Regions from separate parts of the Cellvibrio polysaccharolyticus genome, predicted to be linked through region 3. Evidence: predicted binding sites of a transcription regulator. Region 3 holds the regulator's gene; each other region holds the start of a gene.
What was found. Region 3 encodes FliA, which starts transcription of late flagellar genes. Its sites were predicted from a motif close to TAAAGTTATNNNNNNNNCGGCCGATANCC; they were not measured.
Positions count from the first base shown of each region.

Region 1: the regulator FliA is predicted to act here: its motif matches at 1,628-1,656, upstream of flgM (flagellar biosynthesis anti-sigma factor FlgM).
Region 2: the regulator FliA is predicted to act here: its motif matches at 1,579-1,607, upstream of C4F51_RS12450 (MotY family protein).

Region 1 is NZ_PRDL01000001.1:2,437,807-2,441,082, reverse strand. It holds gene C4F51_RS10465 (16S rRNA (uracil(1498)-N(3))-methyltransferase) at 1-511, opposite strand, end outside; tRNA gene C4F51_RS10460 (tRNA-Arg) at 521-597, opposite strand; gene C4F51_RS10455 (flagella synthesis protein FlgN) at 679-1,155, opposite strand; gene flgM (flagellar biosynthesis anti-sigma factor FlgM) at 1,251-1,565, opposite strand; gene flgA (flagellar basal body P-ring formation chaperone FlgA) at 1,764-2,447, opposite strand; gene C4F51_RS10440 (chemotaxis protein CheV) at 2,820-3,276, shown strand, end outside.
Region 2 is NZ_PRDL01000001.1:2,908,598-2,911,873, forward strand. It holds gene C4F51_RS12445 (Do family serine endopeptidase) at 1-458, opposite strand, end outside; gene C4F51_RS12450 (MotY family protein) at 634-1,506, opposite strand; gene pyrC (dihydroorotase) at 1,663-2,697, shown strand; gene rnt (ribonuclease T) at 2,707-3,276, shown strand, end outside.
Region 3 is NZ_PRDL01000001.1:2,196,684-2,199,959, reverse strand. It holds gene C4F51_RS09380 (protein phosphatase CheZ) at 1-679, opposite strand, end outside; gene cheY (chemotaxis response regulator CheY) at 816-1,199, opposite strand; gene C4F51_RS09370 (RNA polymerase sigma factor FliA) at 1,418-2,164, opposite strand; gene C4F51_RS09365 (MinD/ParA family protein) at 2,185-3,012, opposite strand; gene flhF (flagellar biosynthesis protein FlhF) at 3,103-3,276, opposite strand, start outside.

The sequences.
Region 1 (3,276 bases), 240 kb from region 3:
CGCGGGTTTGCGCGATCAACGCGGGCAGGCGATCTTCCACAAAGGGCTTGAAACGTTTTTCGAGGATGACCTCGGGCAGTTGCGTATCTCTTGCTTGCTCAAGCCCCAGTATCAGATGTTCGCGAATGCTTTCCGGTTCCAGCAATGGCGTTTGCCAGTAGCTTTTTTCCACCCGATAGGAATTCATCAGCACCAGTTTTTTGACACCCAACGTCGACACGGTTTGTAAAACCCGCTTGAGCATTTTGGGACGAGGCAGCGCCATGACCAGAAAAAGCGGCAGATCCGGTGGTGGCGGTTCATCAAAAATGAGGTCTTCAATAATAATCAGGTCGGGCTGGAGGGTGGTCATAATGCCCGAGCCCATGTTGCCATTGAGCAGGCCTGCGCGAATTCTCTCGCCGACCTGAGCCTGATGAACCGACAATATATGCTGACAGCGGCGCTGGTCACGGATCTCTGCGCAGGTGTCGCCCGTCAGATCTTCAGCGGTGAGGAGGATAATATTCATGATGAAAAATGGCGCCCCGGAGACGATTTGAACGTCCGACCTGCCGCTTAGGAGGCGGCTGCTCTATCCAGCTGAGCTACCGGAGCAGAATGTAAAGCTGCGCCATTGTAGGGATTTTTGTATTTGAATTCAAAGGGATGATGCAGGCGGGTGAAAAAACGGGTGGTTTACACCCGCGTTACCGAATGGGAGCCGCCGTTGCCGCTGGCAACACCGCTTTGGTTGTAGAGCTTGGGGCCGGCCGCCTGGCCGCGCAACAGGTTGAGCAGATTGCCCAGAGTCTGGCGCGAGCGATTGATCATCTTGCCGTTAATTTCATTGAGCCGCTGGCACTCTGTAAAAAGCTGCGTGAGTTTTTTCCAGGGTTCACGGCTCTCGGTAAGCGCCGGGTGTGTGCTGAGCAGGGTTTCCCAGCCTTCGGCATCGGCTTGTAAGCCAAGGCTCTGCAATAAGGCCTGACGTTGAAGGGCATTTTCACCCAATTGGCTGAGCAGCTGGTTTTTTTGCTCAATAACCTCGCCAAGGCCTTCGTGCTGGCGCTGTTCAAGCAGTTCGCGCTCGTGGTTCATCAGCGCGATCAAGGTTTCACTGGTGTTGATATCAACACTGATCATGTGTTGTAAAACGGCAGGATTCATGGACATGGGCAACCTCGTTAGAAAATTCGGGCAGAATTTATTCCAGTTAAAAACCGCAATTAACGGGCAGCGGTTGGGGGCGCTACCCGTCGCTCAGGGTTCTAGCGCAGCAGCGCGTCCTGGTTCAACATGTTTTCGGCAATACGGTCAGCGTTGATTTCGAACTTGCCTTCCGCAATTGCCTGACGCAACGCGTTGACCCGATCGCTGTCTACATCTGGCAGATTGCCAATAGACGTTTGGAGTTTTCTCAACCCCTGAGCCTGTTCACTGATCACGACCTGATCCTTGCCGCTTTTGGCGGGAATGGTTTCTGCCTGGGCAGGTGTGTCTTTTCCGGTTGTCGGGGCGGTGGCGCGGTTGCGCGACGCACTCGATGCATTACTGGAAAAATTGTTGTTAATGTCGATGACCATGGTTTCTATTCCCCAACTGCTATAAAAGTTCCCGATTCGCCCGAATACAGGTTGCTCAAAAAGGTTATCGGCAGAAAAGCTGAAACTTTAACGCCTTAAGTTACTTTTTTAGGCACTGCATCACACATTTTACCGTGTTTCAGGCGATCAGACCGCTTTAATGCGGCGTATCTTTCAATTCCTGTGCGTTGCGACCACTTAAAGTGTGCGAACGCTACCTGCCTCAATCACCTCGGCCATGATGACCCGGTCAGACTGGTTGTTTTTTATCCGGATTTTTTCCCCGATTTTGCCATTGCTCATCGCGGTGCCAGCAGAACTGACGGAGATGGCGCCTACCTGGGTGAGAATACTGACCAGATCACCGCGTTTAACCACGGTTGGCATTTCCAGCTGTGCGCTACGGAACACTTCGCCCTGACGAATCGGCCGGCGCAGTGACTTGCCAATAATATCCACTGCGCTGTCAATCTGGCCCTGTCGTTGGCCGGTGCTGTTTACCAGGGTGGTCTGAATATCGCCGGCGCTGACCACATCGCCGCGGGCCATATTGCGTGATGCCACCGGATACTCGTAAAACAACGCAATTTGCAGCGGTATATAAATAGACCAGGGCGCTTCATCGTCGCAGCGCACCAGAGCCGTCTGGTTGCCACCGTTATATTGCGGGTCATTCAGTGTGATGGTCAGAGATTTGACGCACGAGCGTAACTGCAAGCGGGAGTCGAGCGCATTAACGCTAATGTTGGTCTTCTTCGCCTTGGCGCCCTGATAATATTGAGCCGCCTGTTGTTGCACCCGGCTTTGCAATGTCTGCAGCGATTCCACTGTTGATGCAATCGCCGGCAAGGCGATAACACCGCCCGACACCGTCATTATCATTGCGAACAGCCAGCTGACTTTTGTTAAGTTAACGGTCGCTTTTGCCGCCTTTTTGGCAAGACAGTAAAAAAATGTGTCCATGAAGGCATTTTTCATGGTTTGACCCCTTGAATCCCGGCGCAATTGGCGCGTAAATTGTCACAAAATACCGTGTTAGCCCGGCAATTAGCCCGCCGCGCCACTAAAATGGAAGCTAACGCAGGCAACAGGTGCGATAAGAGCACTAAAGGCTGACGGTTTTCTGCCGCTATCTTGTTCATAGAGCCGGTTTCTGCAATTAGTGTGCCGTGGCAGGGCAGTATTTGTACAACTGGCCAACTTATCGTATCGGCAGCAAACGGGCCGTTAATTAATATCCTCAGGGGATTGTGTATGGCAGGTGTAATGGACAGCGTTGATCAGCGCACGCAGCTGGTTGGTCAAAACCGTATGGAGTTGCTGTTATTTCGGCTGGGAGGGCGCCAGTTGTATGGCATCAACGTTTTCAAGGTTAAGGAAGTGTTGCAGTGCCCACCCCTGAATGCTATCCCTGGCAGAAGCTCGGTTGTGCGTGGCGTGGCCCATATTCGCGGTGGTACCTTGCCGATCATGGACATGAACCAGGCGATTGGTCGCAATCCGCTGGCAGAAATTGATAAGTGCTTTGTCATTATTACGGAATACAACCGCTCGGCGCAGGGCTTCCTGGTTCGTGCGGTTGAACGTATCGTTAACATGAACTGGGGCGATATTCATCCGCCACCCACCGGCGCCGGCAAAGAGCATTATTTAACCGCCGTTACCGAAGTGGATGGTCAGCTGGTTGAAATTATCGATGTAGAAAAAATTC
Region 2 (3,276 bases), 710 kb from region 3:
TTGGCAAACTTCAGCAGCGGCAACTTGTCGGCGTCGATTTTGAGCAGGGCAAGGTCGGAACGGGAGTCGCTACCCACCAGCTCGGCTTTGTATTCACGCTGATCGATGAAGCGCACGGTAATCTCATCGGCGCTTTCAATGACATGGTTATTGGTGAGAATGTAACCGTCTTCGGAAATCACAAATCCGGAACCCATGGCACCACCATGACGCTCGGGCATGTTGTCCTGCTCAAACAGTTCACGAAAAATTTCAGGAATTTGCTGCGACTGCGGCAGGCTCATCGGCGAGCGACCGGCGGTGCTGGCCGTGGTGGTAATTTTGACCACAGCGGGAGAGCTGTTTTCTATCAGATCGGTGAATTCGGGGAGGTTCTGCGCTTGTAACGAAGCAGACGCAACAACCAGCAATCCGGCCAACAACAAATGACTGACCCATTTTTTACCAGCATCCAACATGCGATATTTACCTCTTGTAACCACAGATACCAGGCGCGCAATAAAACCAGTGTCAATACGGCCCGAGTCTATTGGCGAGCGACATCACCAGTGGAGCCGGATGCCATCTGCCTGGCGTTATGACCGGACAGACGACAATAAATTCCAAACCACCCCGTGTCAGCCAGAGGAAAATTTATGGCGAGGACACGCGGCGCTCCAGACGCACAGTGACGCGCCGGTTGCGGTCACGACTGGTCGCATCAAAGTTCGCTACTACCGGATATTGCTCGCCGTGCCAACGAATCAGCAGGCGCTGCTTGTCCACGCCCTGCTCTGCCAGATACCCGGCAACCCACTGCGCCCGCTTTCTGGACAACTGTAAATTGTCGGCCGTGTTACCGATATTGTCGGTGTGCCCATCGATGTAAACAGCAGTAATGCTGCGGTCCTGACGCAACCAGCCCGCGATATTGTTCAGTTTGCGCAATTCTCCCGGGGCGAGAGCCGCGTCCGCCTCCGGAAAAAAAATGGTGGTGCGCTGAAGTTGCTCGTAACCGGGTTGCAGCTCGGCTACACACGTGTTCCACCCCGCCACTGCCGCTTTAAAATGCATAGGCTCAAGGGTGATGCTGACCGGAACAACACCTTGCATAGCCACGGAAGGCTGCAGCCAGATGCGTTGATGCTGCTCCAGCGCCTTGCGCATCTGTGCCACCACATCTCCCTTGCCACGGCTTTGGCGATCCAGATACAAATCCCCCAGCCATACGCCTTCCGATGTATTTCGCCAGGCGGGTGGCAGAGCGTGCACACTGAACGAACCGGTGAGCGGCTCGCCCCGGGCGAGGCGAAGAAAAAAAGTATCCGCCGCCTCTGCCTGACGCTCGAAACCGGCATTTCCTTGAATGCCCAGCGGCTGACGCAGCTCGCAGCGATAAGCAGAAAACACCTGCAACCACTGAACATCGACCAGCGGACTGCGGTAGGAGGCAGCCACGGCCGACCGGCTATCCACACCGATAACCAACAGACCCAGCGTCAGGTAAAAGATCAAAAAACGGTACATGCGGCTTGAGGTTTCTCCGGTGGCTCGATCGCGAAATACACTTCCCGGGCCGTATAAAAAAGGCATTACCCTTCATATCGACCAACAGCGGCTGCGCTTTACCGTTGATTTTGATAGGATGCAACCATTTTTGACGGCAAATACCCGGATACTCCCATGACACAAACGCTGACCATTACCCGTCCGGACGATTGGCACATCCACTTGCGGGATAATGATGCCCTGTCCAGAACCGTTCACGATGCAGCTCACAGCTTCCAGCGCGCATTGGTAATGCCCAATCTGGTTCCTCCAGTCATGACCACCGACAATGCGCTCGCCTACCGCGACCGCATTCTGGCTGCTCGCCCCGCTGGCAGTGATTTTGAACCGGTAATGGCACTCTACCTGACAGACAATACCGACCCCGCCGAGATTGCCCGCGCCAAAGCCGCCGGCATTCGCGCTGCGAAACTTTACCCGGCTGGCGCCACCACCAATTCCGACTCCGGCGTTACCGACCTGAATAAGATTTACCCGGTGCTGGAAGCCATGCAACGCGAAGGCATGCTGTTTTTGCTGCACGGAGAAGTGACGGATAGCAGCATTGATATTTTTGACCGGGAAAAAGTATTTCTCGAGCGCACCTTCAGCAAGGTTGTGAAAGATTTCCCGGCGTTGAAGATGGTGCTTGAACATATCACTACCGCCGATTCCGCCGCGTTTGTTAGCGAAGCCGCAGAGAACGTGGCCGCGACCATTACCGCCCACCACCTGCTTTACAATCGCAACCATATGCTGGCTGGCGGTATTCGTCCGCACTACTATTGCCTGCCTATTCTCAAGCGCAATACGCACCAGCAAGCACTGATCAAGGCCGCCACCAGTGGCAGCCCGAAATTTTTTATTGGCACCGACTCGGCACCTCATGCCCGTCACCGCAAGGAAGCCGCTTGCGGCTGTGCTGGCAGCTATACTGCCAATGCCGCTATCGAGCTTTACACCGAAGCCTTCGAAGATGCCGGTGCACTCGACAAACTGGAAGCCTTTACCAGCTTCTACGGGGCAGACTTCTACGGCCTGCCGCGCAACACTGACACCATCACCCTGATCAAACGCGACTGGCAAATGCCGGATGAGCTGCAGCTGGGCAACGAACCACTGGTTCCTCTGCGGGCGGGTGAAACACTGCGCTGGCAGCGTCAAAACTAAGGGATTATTGTGAATTTACCCGAAAACGCCAGAGATCCAAACGTCCCTTTCGCCAATCGCTTTCGCGGCTTTTTGCCGGTGATCATCGATGTCGAAACCGGAGGCTTTAACGCCCGTAGCGATGCACTGCTGGAAATCGCCGCGGTCACCCTGCGCATGGATGAAGATGGCAATCTGCATCGCCACGAAACCTTTTCCTTTCATGTTGACCCGTTTGAAGGCGCCAACATCGAACAGGCAGCGCTGGATTTTACCGGCATTGACCTCGATAGCCCGGACCGCATGGCCGAACCGGAATTGATGGTAATGACCGATTTGTTCCAGGCAGTGCGCCGCGCCGTCAAGGAAAACGGTTGCACCCGAGCGGTGGTGGTAGGACACAACGCCCACTTCGACCTGGGCTTTGTCAATGCGGCGGTGGAGCGTTGCGAGATCAAACGCAACCCTTTTCATCCCTTCTCCTGCTTCGATACCGCCACCCTGGCTGGCCTGGCATTCGGTCAAACCGTATTGGCCAAAGCCTGTCGCGCAGCCAATATTGAATTCAGCAACAGCGCGGCGCACTCCGCTGCTTACGAT
Region 3 (3,276 bases):
GGTCTTGTTGATCACCGGAGCTGGTAATGCCGGCCACTTCTTCTACTTGCCCGGCGATGCGAACCAGGCTCACCAGATCCTGTTCCACATCGTTAATCAAACCAATAACGCGCTTAAGCACCTGCCCGGTGAGATCCTGAAAGCCTTGCTCCAGAATAATTTCCTGCAGGTTGCGACCCAGCTGCTCGGTTCCCACCGCCATTTGCGCGAGGAAGTCGTCCATGCGGCCGTAAAGTTCACGGAATTCATCCGGACCCATTTCGCGGCGTTTCAAACGCGCCCACTGGTCGCGCAATACACTGGCTTCCTGACCGAGATTCATCGCAATCGGTGATGCTTCATCAACCATGTCCATGGTTTTTTCGGCAGCCTTGCGGGTCAGCTCGATGACATAGTTGAGGCGATTGGAGGCATCCTGAATTTCAGAAGATTCGATGTGCGGCGGTTCGCGGGAGAGATCGGCGTCAACATGAAAATTAACGATGGCGTTATGCAGACCGCGGGTCAAGCGACCAACGGATTGGAAAATATGGTGATCACGAGAGGCCAACATTTGGTGGATCAAGTGTGATGCGTCTTCAAATTGATTGTCTTGCAATTTCTCAGTCAATAATTTGGCACACTCTTTCAGCTCGCCAATAAAATCCTCGTTGGTGTGCAACTGAATGTCTGATGTCATGGGTACGCCTTTGCCGAAGCCTGAACGTTTTATGATGAAAGCGGAGAAATACAATCAGAGTTTTATCACTCAACAGCAAGACCGGCGGCGAACAGCACAACAGTCAGGCGGAATAACGCGCTCCGTTAAATCAGTCTCAGCCGACACGCTCGAAAATTTTCTCGATTTTTTCCTTGAGAGCTTGAGCGGTAAAGGGTTTAACCACATAACCGTTCACACCGGCTTGCGCCGCTTCAATGATCTGATCGCGTTTGGCTTCGGCGGTTACCATCAGCACTGGCAGAGACGACAGACGTTCGTCGGCGCGTACCGCACGCAGCAAATCAATACCGGTCATACCGGGCATATTCCAGTCGGTGACCAGAAAATCAAAATCACCGCCTTTGAGCATAGGTAATGCCGTCACGCCATCATCTGCTTCATGGGTGTTGGAAAACCCGAGATCTCTGAGCAGATTCTTAATAATCCGTCGCATCGTCGAAAAGTCGTCAACGATCAGGATTTTCATATTCTTATCCAATGCAACCTCCAGCTACTCAAGCGTGAAACTCTAATCATTATCAAACCGGCAGATACCGGCGATGTAGTTGTTGGCAAATACGAGTGTTATAGCCGCCACTATTATGCGGTGTTTGCTGACTATGTCGGCCTGGAAACACTTTTCCTGAGTGGCATTTTGATAAAAAAGCCATTCATTACGCTAAAATGGCGTCAAATTACTCATAAATGCGTTCAGGGTCAATCTTTGCTCTTCCAATCGGTCAATCGGGTACGCAGGCGAAGCGCTGCCTGGCTGTGTATTTGACTCACCCGCGACTCGCTTACCCCTAATACCTGACCGATTTCTTTCAGGTTTAATTCTTCGTCGTAATACAGCGCCAGCACCAGCCGCTCGCGTTCGGGCAACTGCATAATGGCTTCTGCCAGCGCGCGTTTCATGGCATCGCGTTGCAACCCCTCCAGCGGGCTGGCGTAGGCGCTGCTGGATTCACTGGCATCAATGTTACTGTCGTCGTCACCAAAGGTTTCTTCGTAACTGAACAGGCGGCTGCTGTTGCTGTCTTGCAACATCGCGTGGTATTCATTGAGAGGAATATCCAGCTCGGCGGCGATTTCCGAATCCTGGGCATCGCGCCCGCAGCGGGCTTCTACCGTGCGAATGGCACTGGCGATCAAACGGGTGTTGCGATGCACCGAGCGGGGAGCCCAGTCACCACGACGCATTTCGTCAACAATTGCACCACGAATGCGAATACCGGCGTAAGTTTCAAAACTGGCGCCGCGCGTACCGTCATATTTTTGTACCGCTTCCAGCAGCCCGATCATGCCCGCCTGAATCAGATCATCTACCTGCACACACGCAGGCATACGCACCATCATGTGGTACGCAATGCGTTTCACCAGAGGGGCGTATTCCTCAACACGGATAGGCTGATTCAGTTGTTGTGTCTTGTCGTACATGGCTAATCCATCAACTGCGGCCATAACGGAACTCTCGCAGGCGGTTAATAGCGATTGTTGGCAGCCTGTAACAGGCGCTCGACAAAAAACTCCAGACGACCGGTGGGTGCGCCGGGTAACGGCCATTGATCGACAGTTTTGGCCAGATTACGAATGGCAACAGCAGCTTTTGAAGAAGGGGCGAACTCCAGCAAAGCCTTTTGCTTTTGTACCGATTTACGAACATTCTCATCAAACGGCACACTACCCAGAAATTGTAGACTCACATCGAGGAATCGTTCGCAGACGCTGTTCAACTTATTAAACATGTGCGCGCCTTCGTGCTGGGTGCGGGTCATATTGGCCACAACGCGGAAGCGTTGTACCTGATATTCCTTATTGAGCAATTTGATCAAAGCGTAAGCATCGGTGATGGATGAGGGTTCGTCACACACCACCACCACGATTTCATTGGCAGCACGCAGAAAGCTCACCACCGTCTCGGAAATACCGGCGGCGGTATCAATCACCAGAATATCAACCTGGTCACCGAGATCGTTAAACGCGTTGATAAGACCGGCGTGTTCAGCAGGACCCAGCGATGCCATGCGCTGCACACCGGAGGATGCCGGCACAATTTTAATACCAGCAGGGCCGGTCACCAGCACTTCGCTCAAGGTATGGGTGCCGGCGAGTACATCTGCCAGGGTATGTTCGGCTTTTAGTCCGAGCAATACATCCACGTTGGCCAAACTCAGGTCAGCGTCCAGCAAGACCACGCGACGGCGCAATTCTGCCAGCGCAATACTGAGGTTGACGGAAATATTACTCTTACCTACCCCGCCTTTTCCGCCGGATACGGCAATTACCTGCACGGGACGCAATTGACTCATTTGAGCGCTGTCTCCTGACGTTTGCTACGTCTGTTGTTCTGTACGCTTGCGCTGCCAACAGTGGCAACGCAGAAGTTAATAAAAATGCTGTTACACCAATGCACGAGTTCGCTGTTGCGAACTGACCGGGGTTGACGGTCGCATTTGGCTTTTTAACAAACCGGCTGCCCGTGTTACCAGTTGATGGCCACGCGCAACTTCAATGTGCTTTGGAATATCCTGGCCGTCAGTGGTGTAGACCAACGGCAATTTGCTCTGCTGGAT